2 regions of the Paenibacillus intestini genome follow, and region 2 is predicted to be linked to the other one. Evidence: predicted binding sites of a transcription regulator. Region 2 holds the regulator's gene; the other holds the start of a gene.
The links. Region 2 encodes CtsR, which represses protease genes until heat stress. Its sites were predicted from a motif close to ATGGTCAATAAAGGTCAAACA; they were not measured.
Positions count from the first base shown of each region.

Region 1 (7,442 bases), on a different contig from region 2:
ACGCTTATGCTGCCGAAGTTCAGGGCGTACAGCAAAATGTAATCAATGTCGTAGGTAAAGGTGAGATTCAAGTGAAGCCGGATATTGCCTATCTGTCCATCGGTGTGAACAGTACTGCCGATACTGCGGCGTCAGCACAGAAGGCAAATGCTGCTAAGATCCAAAAGGTTACTAATTTGCTGAAAAACACATGGAAGATCAGTGCAGATGATATTCAAACCAGTCAATTCTATGTGCAACCAAACTACACGTATAGCGAAAAAGATGGACAGAAAATTAAAGGTTACACAGCACATCACACGTTGACAGTGACATATCGTGATATGGACAAGATTGGTGAATTGCTGGATGCCGCATCCCAGGCGGGTGCCAACAACATCGAAAATGTACGCTTTACAGTAGAGAATCCGGAGAAATACGAATCCGAAGTGATTGCTAAGGCGGTAGCTAATGCAGATGTGAAAGCAGGAGCGATCGCTAAAGCGGTTAAACGTCAGCTGGGTACTGTTCTTTCGGTAAGTCAGCCAGATGCTAATGTTCCTGTGTTCTATGCATCAGAGCTCATGTCGCAAGCGAAGAGTGAATCAGATGCAGGTACACAGATTGAGGCTGGTCAGGTCAAAGTAAGCACCGTTCTGAATATCACGTATGAGATGAAGTAAGGAATTTTGCACATCACGGGATAAAATATTAAATATTAAGAATTTATAAAAATGACAAAAGCACTGTCCTTCGGGGCCGTGTTTTTTTGTTGCACATGCTGGCTTTGAGGAAGCGAGGGTCAGAAAGTACTTGTGTTACCTGTCTAAGAGATGGTCGAATCATGTCGTTTTTGTAGCATTGTTCGTGACAAAACGTTCATTTTCTGCGATTAATATCGTACGATTTTCATCAACATTGTAACTGGAGCTGTAAACCTTTCCGAAAAAGGGTTAATTATAATAAAGAGGCAAGCGTATGGCCTATGAAATCTAATTAAATTTACATACGCATTAAACCTAAATGAAATATTAGAGAGGAGTTTTACAGATGAAAACATGGAAAAAGTGGACGAGTGCATTATTGGCAGCAGGTGTAATTATGGGAGGAAGTACAGCGTGGATGGATCAATCGGTTCAAGCAGCATCCGTATCTTCCAAAGTAACTGCACCGGCTGAAGTAACGTTGAAATCAGGCGGTAAAACCCTCACGCAAAAAGGGTTGCTCCAAGGTGGATCTACATGGGTGTCGCTGACAGCAGTTAAGGATGTAGCAGGCGGGACATTGAAATATGATGCAAAAACAAAGTCATATACCGTAACTGCAGCGAACAATGCAATGACTGTTAGTTTGATGGATGGACAGCCGAACGTGTATATTAATGGTTTTTATCCTCAAGTGGAAGCAAAGTTGATCCAGGGTCGTTTGTACATCCCGTTCTCTGCAATGAGAGATTATTTGGGTGTACAAGGTAGCTGGGATGCCAAAACCAAAACACTGACCCTGAGCAAGGTGAAACAAAATAACGTACAGGTGAAATCGACCAAAGCGAATGTAACCGTTAAAAATGCTGAGGTGGATGTGCAGTACCCGCAAGTGAGCGGACTGGCGAGCAAAGAGGCAGAAGCTGCGATTAACAAGGTGCTCAAAGATGAAGTAGACACCGCTGTTGCGGCGTTCAAAAAACAAACGTCTGAATTTGGTGGAGCAACTGCAAATCGTCCATATGCATTCGAAGCTTCGTATGTGGTGAGTTACAATGAGAACGGCGTACTGGGTCTGATCACTCAACGTTATGAGGACTATGCAGGCGCACACGGTATGACTTACCGTACAGGTCACACGTTTGCACTCGACACTGGCAAAGAGCTGACACTGGATGATGTAATTGCTAATAGCAAGTCGATGCGTGAAACGATCAGCAAAAAGGTTGGCGAGCAACTGAAAGCGAACACGGGATACTTGAGTGGCTACAAAGGCCTTAACAAAGATCAGGATTTCTACGTGACGCCAACAGGTGCAGTGGTATTCTTCCAGTTGTATGAGTACACAGCATATGCGGAGGGCTTCCCTGAATTCAAGTTCACTTACAAGGATATTCTGCCTAAAGGAACCGCACCATTCAGCAACGTAGCTTCGGAGAAGTAAGTTCGTATTAGGTTAGATGAAATCATAAAATAAATTAAATTCAAGTCAAGAGCACTTATACCGTTTCTTCGTGAAAAATAATAAACCGGAAGCCTCCGTCGAAGCAAGAATGACGGGGGCTTCTGCTTTATGCAGGCAATGCACCCCAAGACCGGGTGGTGATATTGCCTGTTTATAATTAAAAAGCGCAGAGCGTGCTCACCTATATTCAGGTGATGCCCGCCCTGCGCTTATTTACGTTGTCTCCAGGTAGCTAAAGCTTAGATGCCTTGGGAGCCTACGTTTTGGATTACTTTATCGATGATACCGTAATCGGCTGCTTCAGCAGCACTCATGAAGTAGTCACGATCTGTATCTTTTTCGATACGCTCCAGAGGTTGACCTGTGCGCTCGGAGATGATGCGGTTCAAGGTATCACGCATTTTCAGAATGCGACGTGCACGGATTTCGATGTCCGACGCTTGACCTTGTGCGCCACCCAGTGGTTGGTGAATCATAATTTCACTGTTTGGCAACGCAAAACGTTTGCCTTTTGCACCGGCATTCAACAAGAATGCACCCATAGAAGCCGCCATACCTACGCAGATCGTAGATACATCCGGTTTAATGAACTGCATTGTATCGTAAATTGCCATCCCCGCTGTGATGGATCCGCCTGGGCTGTTGATGTATAGGTGAATGTCTTTCTCCGGATCTTCCGCTGCCAGGAACAACATCTGTGCCATGATGGCATTCGCTACAACGTCATTCACGTCGCTGCCAAGGAAAATGATACGATCCTTCAGCAATCTGGAATAAATATCATAGGCGCGCTCACCCCGGTTGCTCTGTTCAACGACCATTGGAATATAACTCACGTGAAAAACCTCCTCGGAAATGTAAATGTTAAATGGTGTTTATACTTAAACTGTTACCGTATTAACCACATCATAAACAATCTCAAACAAAAAGTCAAAGAAAGTCAAACTAAGTTTGAAAAAAAAGAAACCTTTCCGGTTTCGTTGGTTAAATGCATTATGAGCTGTTAAAAAATTAAGTGGCGCGCCCGCCAAGAATCGAACTTGGATCTCAGGCTTCGGAGGCCTACGTCATATCCATTGGACCACGGGCGCAAATTATGTGACAGCAATAATGATTATAGCTTATGCACTGGTGAATTGCAAGCAGTTGCTTTGCATGAACATGGTGTGGTTTTCCTTACGATTAATGGGCTCACGTTGTCTTTCATGAATGGGCTGAGTTATTCCGAAGATGGTTTGAATTGTTTCGGAAATGATCATGATGAAGAAAGATGGATAAAGCTTGTATTTCAGTACATGCTATAAGAAGTTTTGGACATGCCCTATGAAAATGAAACACAGCAAGATATAGATGTTATGTGTGGACTTCTTCTATATATGGTGTGAGATCCTCATTTCCTTATCTCGATGTGTTGAGGTTGTGAAAATAGGCGCGTATAAACGCCTGCTAACCTGTCGAAATAAGCAATTGAAACACTTGCATCTCGCGTCAGTTTTAGGTAGAATGAACGTGGGACTTAAAAAGTTAACCCGGGACATTTTAAGGCCATGCAGAAAGCTTGGAACATGAAGCTTGCGGGAGTGGAAAGCATGCGAACGATCTTGGAAGTGCAAAAGCAGCTTCTGCCCGATCTCATGGATGTCTTGAAAAAACGCTATACGATTCTGCACCAGATCATGTTATCGGATGTGATTGGGCGGAGAACGTTAGCCAATTCCATGCAGATGACCGAGCGGGTTCTGAGAGCTGAGACCGATCTGTTAAAGGCTCAGGGACTTATCGAAATTGACAGTGCAGGGATGAAGATCAGCGAGGCGGGTTATAATTTGCTGCAGCAATTAGAACCTGTCGCGAAAGAGCTGTTTGGATTATCCGAGCTGGAAGAGCGAATCAAGCAAGCCTACGGTCTGCAAAAGGTAGTCGTGGTTCCTGGTGATTCGGATATATCTCCTTACGCCAAAAGGGAGCTTGGAAGAGCTGGAGCAAAAGCTCTCAGCAGTATCATGAATGACAACGACGTTGTCGCTGTAACAGGCGGATCAACAACGGCCGAAGTCGCAGAACAACTCACACCACCGACTTCAATGAAGGGTGTCTGGTTTGTACCAGCACGTGGCGGGTTGGGAGAGAGCCTGGAAATTCAGGCAAATACGATTGCATCCACGATGGCAAAACGGACAGGGGCTCAATACAAACTCCTGCATGTACCGGATTTGCTTAGTGACCATGCCTATGAATCACTGATCCAGGACCCGGGAGTTCAGGAGATTTTACAGCTGATCAGGCAATCGCGCATCGTAATTCATGGCATTGGTGATGCTGTGGAGATGGCGAAGAGACGCAAGCTTGCACCGGAGATCATTGACGAACTTCAGGAGCAGGGAGCTGTATCGGAGTCCTTCGGGTATTACTTCAATGGTCAGGGTGACGTGGTACATACCATGCTTACGCTGGGCATGCGGCTTCAGGATATCGAACGCACCGATGTAGTCATTGGCATTGCGGGCGGCAAAAGCAAGGCAGCTGCCATCCATTCCGTACTGCGGTTCGGACAGGAAGATATTCTGATTATTGATGAGGCTGCGGCCGAAGTCATCGTCGCTGACATGGAAAACATCTAACTTTTCAGAGATGAAATGGTTTTATTTTGAACACAACTCTTGTTGTCTTGACGGACTTTACCGTCTGTCTTGAATATATAGCTTCATAAAAAACTAATCAAAACTTGGGAGGAACTTACTCATGATTAAAGTAGGTATTAACGGTTTTGGACGTATTGGTCGTTTGGCATTCCGCCGTATTCAAAATGTAGAGGGCATTGAAGTAGTAGCAATCAACGACTTGACTGACGCTAAAATGCTGGCTCATTTGCTCAAATATGATACAACTCAAGGTCGCTTCGATGGCGATGTTGAAGTACATGATGGTTTCTTCAAAGTAAACGGCAAAGAAGTTAAAGTACTTGCTAACCGTAACCCTGAAGAACTGCCTTGGGGAGACCTGGGTGTAGACATCGTTCTGGAATGTACTGGTTTCTTCACAACGAAAGAAGCAGCTGAGAAACACTTGAAAGGTGGAGCTAAGAAAGTTGTTATCTCCGCACCAGCTACTGGCGACATGAAAACCATCGTTTACAACGTAAACCATGAAATTCTCGACGGTACTGAAACTGTAATCTCCGGCGCATCTTGCACAACAAACTGCCTGGCACCTATGGCAAAAACACTGCAAGACAAATTCGGAATCGTTCAAGGTTTGATGACTACAATTCACGCTTACACTGGCGACCAAAACACATTGGATGCTCCACACCCTAAAGGTGACTTCCGTCGTGCTCGCGCAGCAGCTGAAAACATCATTCCTAACACAACTGGTGCTGCTAAAGCAATCGGTCTGGTTATCCCTGAACTGCAAGGCAAATTGGATGGTGCAGCTCAACGTGTACCAGTAGCTACTGGTTCCCTGACTGAGCTTGTAACTGTTCTGGGCAAAAAAGTTACTGCTGAAGAAGTTAACGCAGTTATGAAAGAAGCTTCCGATCCACAAACTTTCGGATACACTGAAGACGAAATCGTATCTTCCGATATCCAAGGAATCACTTTCGGTTCCCTGTTTGATGCAACTCAAACTAAAGTTCTGACTGTTGGCGACCAACAACTGGTTAAAACTGTAGCTTGGTATGACAACGAAATGTCCTACACAGCTCAATTGGTTCGCACATTGGAGCACTTTGCAAAAATGATCAAGTAATATCTGTAATAACATAGAGCGGAAACAGATTGTTATTGTTTCCGCTCTTTATATATGGATATTTAGTTAATTTCTCATGAACACCAGGACTGACAAGGGATTCAGCTCTTGAAAGGTTCACCAAATACATGGGTGCGGAGGAAATAGAGATGAACAAAAAAAGTGTACGTGATATCGAATTGAATGGAAAACGGGTATTTGTCCGTGTAGATTTCAATGTGCCGCTCGAAGATGGTAAAATTACAGATGACAAACGTATTCGTGCAACACTGCCTACGATCAACTTCCTGATCGAAAAAGGTGCAAAAGTAATCTTGGCGAGCCACATGGGACGTCCAAAGGGTGAAGTTGTAGAATCCATGCGTTTGACGCCAGCAGCTGAGCGTTTGTCTGAATTGCTGGGTAAACCGGTTACTAAAGCGGATGATTCCGTAGGTGAAGCGGTTAAAGCTCAAATCGCGGCAATGAACGATGGCGACGTATTGTTGCTTGAGAACGTTCGTTTCCACGCAGGCGAAGAGAAGAACGATCCGGAACTGGCAAAACAATTTGCTGAACTCGCTGATGTATTCGTTAACGATGCATTCGGTGCAGCTCACAGAGCACATGCTTCGACCGAAGGAATCGCTCACTTGCTTCCAGCAGTGTCCGGTTTGTTGATGGAAAAAGAGCTTGATGTGTTGGGTAAAGCAATCTCCAACCCTGAGCGTCCTTTCACAGCAATCATCGGTGGTTCCAAAGTAAAAGACAAAATCGATGTGATCGACAACCTGCTGAATATTGCAGACAACGTAATCATCGGTGGTGGTTTGTCTTACACATTCATGAAAGCTCAAGGCCACGAAGTAGGTCAATCCCTGCTGGATGAGTCCAAATTGGATGTAGCACTTGGCTTTATCGAAAAAGCAAAAAAACTGGGCAAAAACTTCTACCTGCCAGTGGATATCGTAATCTCTGACGATTTCAGTGCAGACGCAAACACAAAAATCGTTGAAGTTGGCGACATTCCTGCAGATTGGGAAGGTATCGACATCGGTCCTAAAACACGTGAGATCTACGCTGACGTAGTTAAAAACTCCAAACTGGTTGTATGGAACGGACCTATGGGCGTATTCGAAATCGAGCCATTCTCCCACGGTACTCGTGCAGTAGCAGAAGCTTGTGCTACAACATCTGCTTACACAGTAATCGGCGGCGGCGATTCTGCAGCGGCAGCTGAGAAGTTCAAATTGGCTGACAAAATGGACCACATCTCCACAGGTGGCGGTGCATCGCTCGAGTTCATGGAAGGCAAAGTGCTTCCAGGCGTAGTTGCATTGAACGACAAGTAAGCTTTAAGCTATAGCATGAAGGAGTTGAAACCAATGAGAACACCAATTATCGCGGGTAACTGGAAAATGTTCAAAACGGTTTCCGAATCCAATGACTTCATTCAGGAAGTTAAAGGAAAAGCGGAAGTCGCAGGCGTAGAAACAGTAATCTGCGCACCTTTTACAAACCTGCCATCCCTGGTAGAAGCTGTGAAAGGCACTAACATCAAAATC
Region 1 covers NZ_JAURUN010000012.1:131,747-139,188, reverse strand. The annotation lists gene J2T16_RS24685 (SIMPL domain-containing protein) at 1-662, shown strand, start outside; gene J2T16_RS24680 (stalk domain-containing protein) at 1,030-2,127, shown strand; gene clpP (ATP-dependent Clp endopeptidase proteolytic subunit ClpP) at 2,388-2,984, opposite strand; tRNA gene J2T16_RS24670 (tRNA-Arg) at 3,165-3,239, opposite strand; gene J2T16_RS24665 (sugar-binding transcriptional regulator) at 3,738-4,769, shown strand; gene gap (type I glyceraldehyde-3-phosphate dehydrogenase) at 4,891-5,898, shown strand; gene J2T16_RS24655 (phosphoglycerate kinase) at 6,048-7,229, shown strand; gene tpiA (triose-phosphate isomerase) at 7,263-7,442, shown strand, end outside.
Region 1: clpP (ATP-dependent Clp endopeptidase proteolytic subunit ClpP) is a predicted target of CtsR. The motif match lies at 3,075-3,095, and genes of this name have one in related genera.

Region 2 (7,442 bases):
ATATTGGTTTCACAGAGCACATACAGCTCCGGCGAGAGTGCACCGAGACGGTCTGCGCGCAGCTTCGTCTGCTTTACGGATTCTTCTCCAGACACATATAACACGCGTAGCCCCGAGTGGGTCAGCGCATGAGAAGTCTGTAACATCAACGTTGATTTTCCAATCCCCGGGTCGCCCCCCACCAGAACAAGCGAACCTGGCACAATGCCGCCGCCCAATACACGGTTCAGTTCACCGATTCCAGTCTGTACACGCGGCTCCTGACCGCTATCTATATCTATGATAGGAAGCGGTTTATCTTTACTGTCAAACAGAGGAGAATTTCTTCCTTGTGTTTTGACTACCGTTTCAGTTTCTTCTATCATCGAATTCCAGGACTGACAGCCAGGACATTTCCCGTACCATTTGGGGGCTTCATAGCCGCATTCCGTACATTGAAACTTGGTTTTTACTTTGGCCACTTCAGCACTCCTATTGATTTTTTTATTTTATAGCAGCATTTTGCATTATTCGACAAAATTTACTCGTTGCCCTGACATACAGGGATACTAAAAGTTTACCATTGTTTGAGATTTTTCGTAAAGGATTATCGCAAACTTTACACATGTTCCTCATCAATATCGCTTCATCTCAATCAAATCTTCACACATCCCTTTATATATTCGTACATACGAAAAAAACCTCCCCGGCCAAAGCCAGGGAGGTTCTATATATGCGGCTAGCTGAATTCATTCAGCCACATACGTCATATTTATTTTGTTTCAATTTCCTCATTGGTTGGAACTGCTACTTCCTTTTTCGTTACAGACAATGCACCATTCTCTTCGTCGATGAGTAAGGAATCCCCTTTAGTCACATTACCTGTAAGCAACTCTTCAGACAATTTGTCTTCAATGTGCTTCTGGATCGCCCGGCGAAGTGGGCGTGCACCGTAAGCAGGATCAAAGCCAGCTTTCGCCAAGAAGGCCTTAGCGTTATCTGTGAGCTCAAAATCCACCTCGTACTCATTAAGACGTTTACGTAGGTCCTCACTCATAAGAGTAACAATCTCAGCAATGTGTTTCTCTTCGAGCGAATGGAATACGATGATTTCATCGATCCGGTTCAAGAACTCAGGACGGAAGCTTTTCTTCAGCTCATCCATCACTTTGCCCTTCATATTATCGTAATCTGCACCTGCATCCACAACAGCTGTGAATCCAAGAGTAGAATTACGTTTGATCGCTTCTGCACCCACGTTGGATGTGAGAATAATCAGTGTATTACGGAAGTCAACAACACGGCCTTTGGAATCCGTCAGACGACCATCTTCCAGCACTTGCAACAAGATGTTGAAAACTTCGGGGTGAGCTTTTTCCACTTCATCCAGCAGGACAACGGAGTACGGTTTGCGACGAACTTTCTCTGTCAACTGACCGCCTTCTTCGTATCCAACATAACCTGGAGGCGCTCCGACCAGTCGTGCTGTGGAGTGCTTCTCACCATACTCGGACATATCAATCCGGATTACAGCATTTTCATCACCAAACATCGCTTCAGCAAGTGCGCGAGCCAGCTCGGTTTTACCTACACCGGTAGGGCCGAGGAAGATGAATGAACCCATTGGGCGTTTCGGGTCTTTAAGTCCTGCACGTGCACGGCGAACAGCACGGCTAACCGATTTAACAGCCTCATCCTGACCGATTACACGTTCATGAAGAATGGACTCCAGATTCATCAGACGCTGTGTCTCTTCTTCTTTCAACTTGTTTACCGGAATTCCTGTCCAGTTGGCTACCACTTGAGCGATATCCTCTGGAGTGACTTCGGAATCGGTACGACCTTGTTTTTCTTTCCATTGATTTTTCGTTGTATCAAGCTCTTCACGGATTTTTTGTTCCGTATCACGCAGTGCCGCTGCCTTTTCGAACTCTTGACTCTGAACCGCGGCGTCTTTTTCCTTACGGATATCTTCCAGACGGCTCTCCAATTGTTTCAGGTTTGGCGGAATGGTATAGGAATTCAATCTTACTTTTGATCCTGCTTCATCGATCAAGTCGATCGCTTTATCCGGTAAGAAACGATCTGTAATATAACGATCCGACAATTTGACAGCTTGCACAATCGCTTCGTCCGTAATTTTCACACGGTGATGCGCTTCGTAACGATCACGCAGACCATGCAAAATTTGAATGGCTTCTTCCGGTGATGGTTGATCCACTGTAATCGGTTGGAAACGACGCTCTAGCGCAGCATCCTTCTCGATGTATTTGCGGTACTCATCCAGTGTCGTTGCACCGATGCACTGTAATTCTCCACGAGCAAGAGCCGGTTTCAAGATGTTCGATGCATCAATCGCGCCTTCTGCGCCACCTGCACCAATCAGTGTGTGCAACTCATCAATGAACAGGACAATGTTGCCCGCCTGACGAATCTCATCCATGATTTTTTTCAATCGATCCTCGAACTCACCACGATATTTGGTTCCAGCAACAACCGAACCCATATCCAGCGTCATTACACGTTTATCACGCAATGTTTCGGGAATTTCGTTTGCAATAATTTTCTGGGCAAGCCCCTCGGCAATCGCTGTTTTACCTACACCCGGTTCACCGATCAATACCGGGTTATTTTTGGTACGACGACTCAATACCTGAATCACACGCTCGATTTCCTTGCTACGGCCAATAACTGGGTCAAGGTTATTCTCTCTGGCATACGCCGTCAAATCACGAGCGAGGCTGTCCAGCGTTGGTGTGCTTACATTGGCAGGTGTGCCGTTGTGGCTGGAAACTGCTTCACTACTACCGAGCAATTGCAGTACTTGCTGACGTGCTTTGTTCAAGCTGATGCCAAGGTTATTGAGCACACGTGCCGCAACGCCTTCACCTTCACGGATCAATCCGAGAAGAATGTGTTCTGTTCCAACATAGGTGTGGCCGAGTTTACGCGCCTCATCCATCGACAATTCAATTACTTTTTTCGCACGTGGCGTATATGCAATGTTCGTAGGTTGCTCTTGGCCACGGCCAATCAGCGTTTCTACTTCATCCTGAATTTTTTCCAATCCGAGTCCCAGGCCGATCAGTGCTTTGGCAGCAATGCCTTCACCTTCACGAATGAGGCCGAGCAAAATATGCTCCGTACCGATGTTATTGTGACCGAGACGGACAGCTTCTTCCTGCGCGAGTGCGAGCACCTTTTGGGCCCGTTCCGTAAATCTTCCAAACATCATATCTCCTGCACCTCCATGGTTTTGGATAAAACGAGGGATTCCATTCTATTTGAATGCCCCTTCGTTATTCTTCATATCACTTTTGTTTGCAGCCATGCTGCGAATAAAATCATTGGTAGCTTCAGTCTAGATGGAAGCTTATTATATAAAAGCCGCAGATGCGGCATGAAACCCATATTAACGCTTAAAGGAAGGTTTAACCAGAACTTTTAGCTGCATTGATCGTATCACGAATTAACTGAGCACGGTAGATGTCGCGCTCATCTGTACGCATATCCCCAAATGTTTTTTGTAAAAACCCTGGCTGAGTCATTACATTCAACTCATTCATCACTGGAATCGATAATCCTTCCAACAAACCAAGATCTACGCCGAGCCGCACATCCGACAAACGTTGCGCTGCTTCCTTCGTATCTACAATCGCTGCATGAGACAAAATCCCGTAGGAACGCATCACTCGATCCGTAATACGCAGTCTGGAATCAGTAATGAGCCGTTCTCTTGCGGTACGCTCATGACCAATCATCTGTAAAACAACACCGTGGAGGTTGTCAATCACTTCTTGCTCCGTCTGTCCAAGTGTAATCTGATTGGAAATCTGGAACAAGTTGCCCATCGCCTCGCTACCCTCTCCATAGATCCCTCGCACCGTTAATCCCACTTGAGATACGGCACTGAGGATACGGCCAATCTGCTGAGTCATAACCAATGCGGGAAGGTGCATCATAACCGATGCCCTGACACCTGTTCCAACGTTGGTTGGACAACTGGTCAGATACCCTCTGCGATCATCAAACGCATAATCCACGTGCGCTTCAAAAGCATCATCTATAGCGGAAGCTTTCTCCCAGGCCTCTTTGACCTGGAACCCCGGATAGAGGCACTGGATACGCAAATGATCTTCTTCATTGATCATAATACTTACCGACTCATCCTCACTAAGAATTACGGCTCCGTTGGTCGATTCATTCGCCAGACTCGGACTAATCAAATGTTTTTCCACCAGCACACGCTTGTCGAGTTCGTCAATATCGATCAGATCGAGTGTAGTAAAATCACCAAAGGCGTGTACGTCATCGTACTGAAGTACTTCGCTCAGCTTATTCAGCACCTCTTCCGATTGCTCACTCGAAGCCAGCATTGGAAACGGGATATGCTGAAGGTTACGTGCGATCCGGACACGACTGCTGATTACGATCTCCGAATCAGTTGCATCACTGCGCATCCAGTCACTGAGCGCCTTCTCTGTAAAACGCAGATTAGGCATCATGCTTCCCTCCTACTTATGACAAACTTTACTCTTGAGCTATTTCTTTTTCAAGTTCCCGGATCTGGTCACGAATCTGAGCGGCCTCTTCGAACTCTTCTTGAGCAATGCTCTGCTGCAGATTTTGCTTCAGATCGGCAATTTGCCGTTTCACCTTAATACGCCCGCCTGCTCTGGCAGGAACTTTACCTACATGCGATGTACTACCATGCACTCGCTTGAACAAAGGGTCCAGACGGCTGTCAAAATATTTATAACAGGAACTGCAGCCAAAACGACCAACTTTGCTGAACTGGGCATACGTCATGCCACATTCTTCACATTGCAGCGTTTTAGCAGGAGCAGCACCTGAACTTTTGCCTGCCGGATCAAAATCGAGTATTCCTGATAACAGGTTGTGAATAGAGAATCCTCCTGCTGTTCCAGGAATCATCTCCCCCTTCTCTCGGGCACATGATTCACAAATATGAAATTCCGTCTTCTCGCCATTTACAATTTTCGTAAAATGAAGTGTAGCCGGACGTTTGTTACATTCTTGGCACAGCATATAGATGTACCTCCTTTGATCCCGATAGTTTTCATTTACCGAGCAAAGATATTAGCATTGCCTTCAACATTCTGGCACGAATTTGATCCCGGTAAGGAAGTTTGACCATAAGAACTTCTCTCGACACAGCCGCACGCATCAACCCGGCTTCCCGCTTACTTAAAAAACGCGCTTCTTCCAATTGATAAATCAAGCCTTCCGCAGCAGTCTGTCCAATCTCGTCACCAATACTGTGATGCAGATGGTTGTGCAGCGCCGATTGGGCAGGTAATTCAATGCGTTGTATACGAACATATCCACCACCGCCACGTTTACTCTCGACGAGATACCCTTTTTCAAGAGTGAAACGGGTGCTGATGACATAATTGATCTGGGAAGGTACACATGAAAACTGATCTGCCAGATCATTACGCTGAATTTCAATCATTCCTTCGGGACTTTCATGCAAAATACCCTTCAGATATCGTTCAATAATATCAGAGATATTACGCATCCAATCATCCTCCACTGTCTGAAACGTTAAGTCAATAAGGACCACACGCCCCCCACAGAGTACACCTTCTCCACCCATTTAACCACTCAGAGAAACAGCGAATCTTGCTGATACAAGTGTTAAACAGGAGAACAAAGGAAGCACGAAGGTCCTTGAATATCCCCTTGATCTTCCAATGATGTGTTCCGACTTACGGTACTTTTCATCAGAGAACAGTAAGAAAGCTAACGTCATATCATAGGTAAATAGCACGTATTCCAGAAATATAATCCTACGTATTTAACCTTGAGTTGACTTTGACTTTCTTTGACTTTATATACATTATAGCATATTTTACTGTTTTGCCAAGTGGGGGCACTATTCATTTTTTACGATTTTACACGAAATATTCGCCTGACACAAAAAAACCTCTCCCGGACCTCGGGAGAAGTTCTCATTGCTTCCAATTGCGCTTAGTATCTGTTGGAATGAAGTCGTACTCGATATAGATCGTCGCTCAAAAGAAATCAAGCAAATAGGTTTCGCGTTTGGGAACTGCCTTTTCCAGCGCTTGGATAGCGCTCACTGGCCCTTCCAATCTACCGATCTGTGCCATCTCTGCGGGTCTACGATAACCCATTAACACGGCTGAAAGGGATTGAATACTGAGACGAATCGGCTGATTCAGCTGACCTTCGCCATCCGATTTTGCCTTTTTCCATATTGAAGCGGTTCCGTTCATCGCCACGTTTAATTCCCATACACCTTCGTTCCACGGAGCGTAAGCATCTTCGACGTCAAGCCAAATCTGTACGGGCGAGTCTTGACTGGCAAAAGGATACTGCGAAATGAACTGCTCCACGCTCACGATTCGTGCCATAAAGTAAGGCACTACCTCTTGCCCAATCCGTGGATTGTCCAATTGAAATGCAAGCAGATCACTTGCAGGTGCCTGTAAAGTTACTTCGTTAATCATGGAATCGTGATTAGCAATGAACGTCCAAAGCCCTCGTCTGGACTCTTCATTCAAATGAATGAACTCACCGATGGTAAACTTACTTTCCTTGACTTCGTAGAGGACATACCCTTGCGGCACTCCTGCCTCATCATAGTATACAGCACGCTGGCTTCCTTTTTTGACATAAACGGAATTTTCCCACCACGCATCATCACGATTCAAAGTCCCATTATAGCGCGCTGCATAAGCGTCATACACCTGCTTCAATTCTGCAAGCTCAGCATTACCACGTTTGATCGTGCCTGGTGTCAGTTGCTTGGCAGGCAGTTGAGCCGTAGACAATTTGTATTTCTTATATTCAACATAGATTTCCCAGCCATACTTTCGATAAAAAGAAAACGAAAACGGATGCAGGAAAGATACACTTTGTTTATTCCGATTCATTTCTTCTAGTGCGTATTTCAGCAATCCTGCTACCCAGCCCTTACGTCTATATTCCGGCCAAGTCGCTACACCTGCAATTCCACCCATTTCAAAGGACCTTCCGTGGATATAGGTCTGAAAAGGAATAATCTGCAGCTTGGCTCCAACCTGACCATCCGCATAAACCCCCAATACATTATGCTTAGCGAATTCCTGGCGCCGCTTCTCTAACTGATCCTCTGTTAATTTAAATTGAAAAGCATACTCGGAGAGCGCCATACAAGCCTCATAATCGTCGATCGTTAATTTGCGAAGTTCCATACTAATCTGCACCTCATTTTCTTCTAATGTAAGTTCATTCTGTACAAAAGGCTGCTTGTGCCCTTTTCTTACATTTGAGTGTCTCAGAGGTTCCCTTTAAAGTCAAACAAGAGATGTAACGTTCACATCTCCTAAATCATAATGTCTTCTGAATTTTAATATATAAAATAAAAACCACCACCGAATTACATCGGCAGTGGTTCTTTGCTTGGCGGCGTCCTACTCTCCCAGGACCCTGCG
Region 2 covers NZ_JAURUN010000018.1:56,489-63,930, forward strand. The annotation lists gene radA (DNA repair protein RadA) at 1-461, opposite strand, end outside; gene J2T16_RS27545 (ATP-dependent Clp protease ATP-binding subunit) at 752-3,214, opposite strand; gene mcsB (protein-arginine kinase McsB) at 3,411-4,481, opposite strand; gene mcsA (protein-arginine kinase activator protein McsA) at 4,510-5,028, opposite strand; gene J2T16_RS27560 (CtsR family transcriptional regulator) at 5,060-5,521, opposite strand; gene J2T16_RS27565 (GNAT family N-acetyltransferase) at 6,018-7,202, opposite strand; partial or broken rRNA gene rrf (5S ribosomal RNA) at 7,409-7,442, opposite strand, start outside.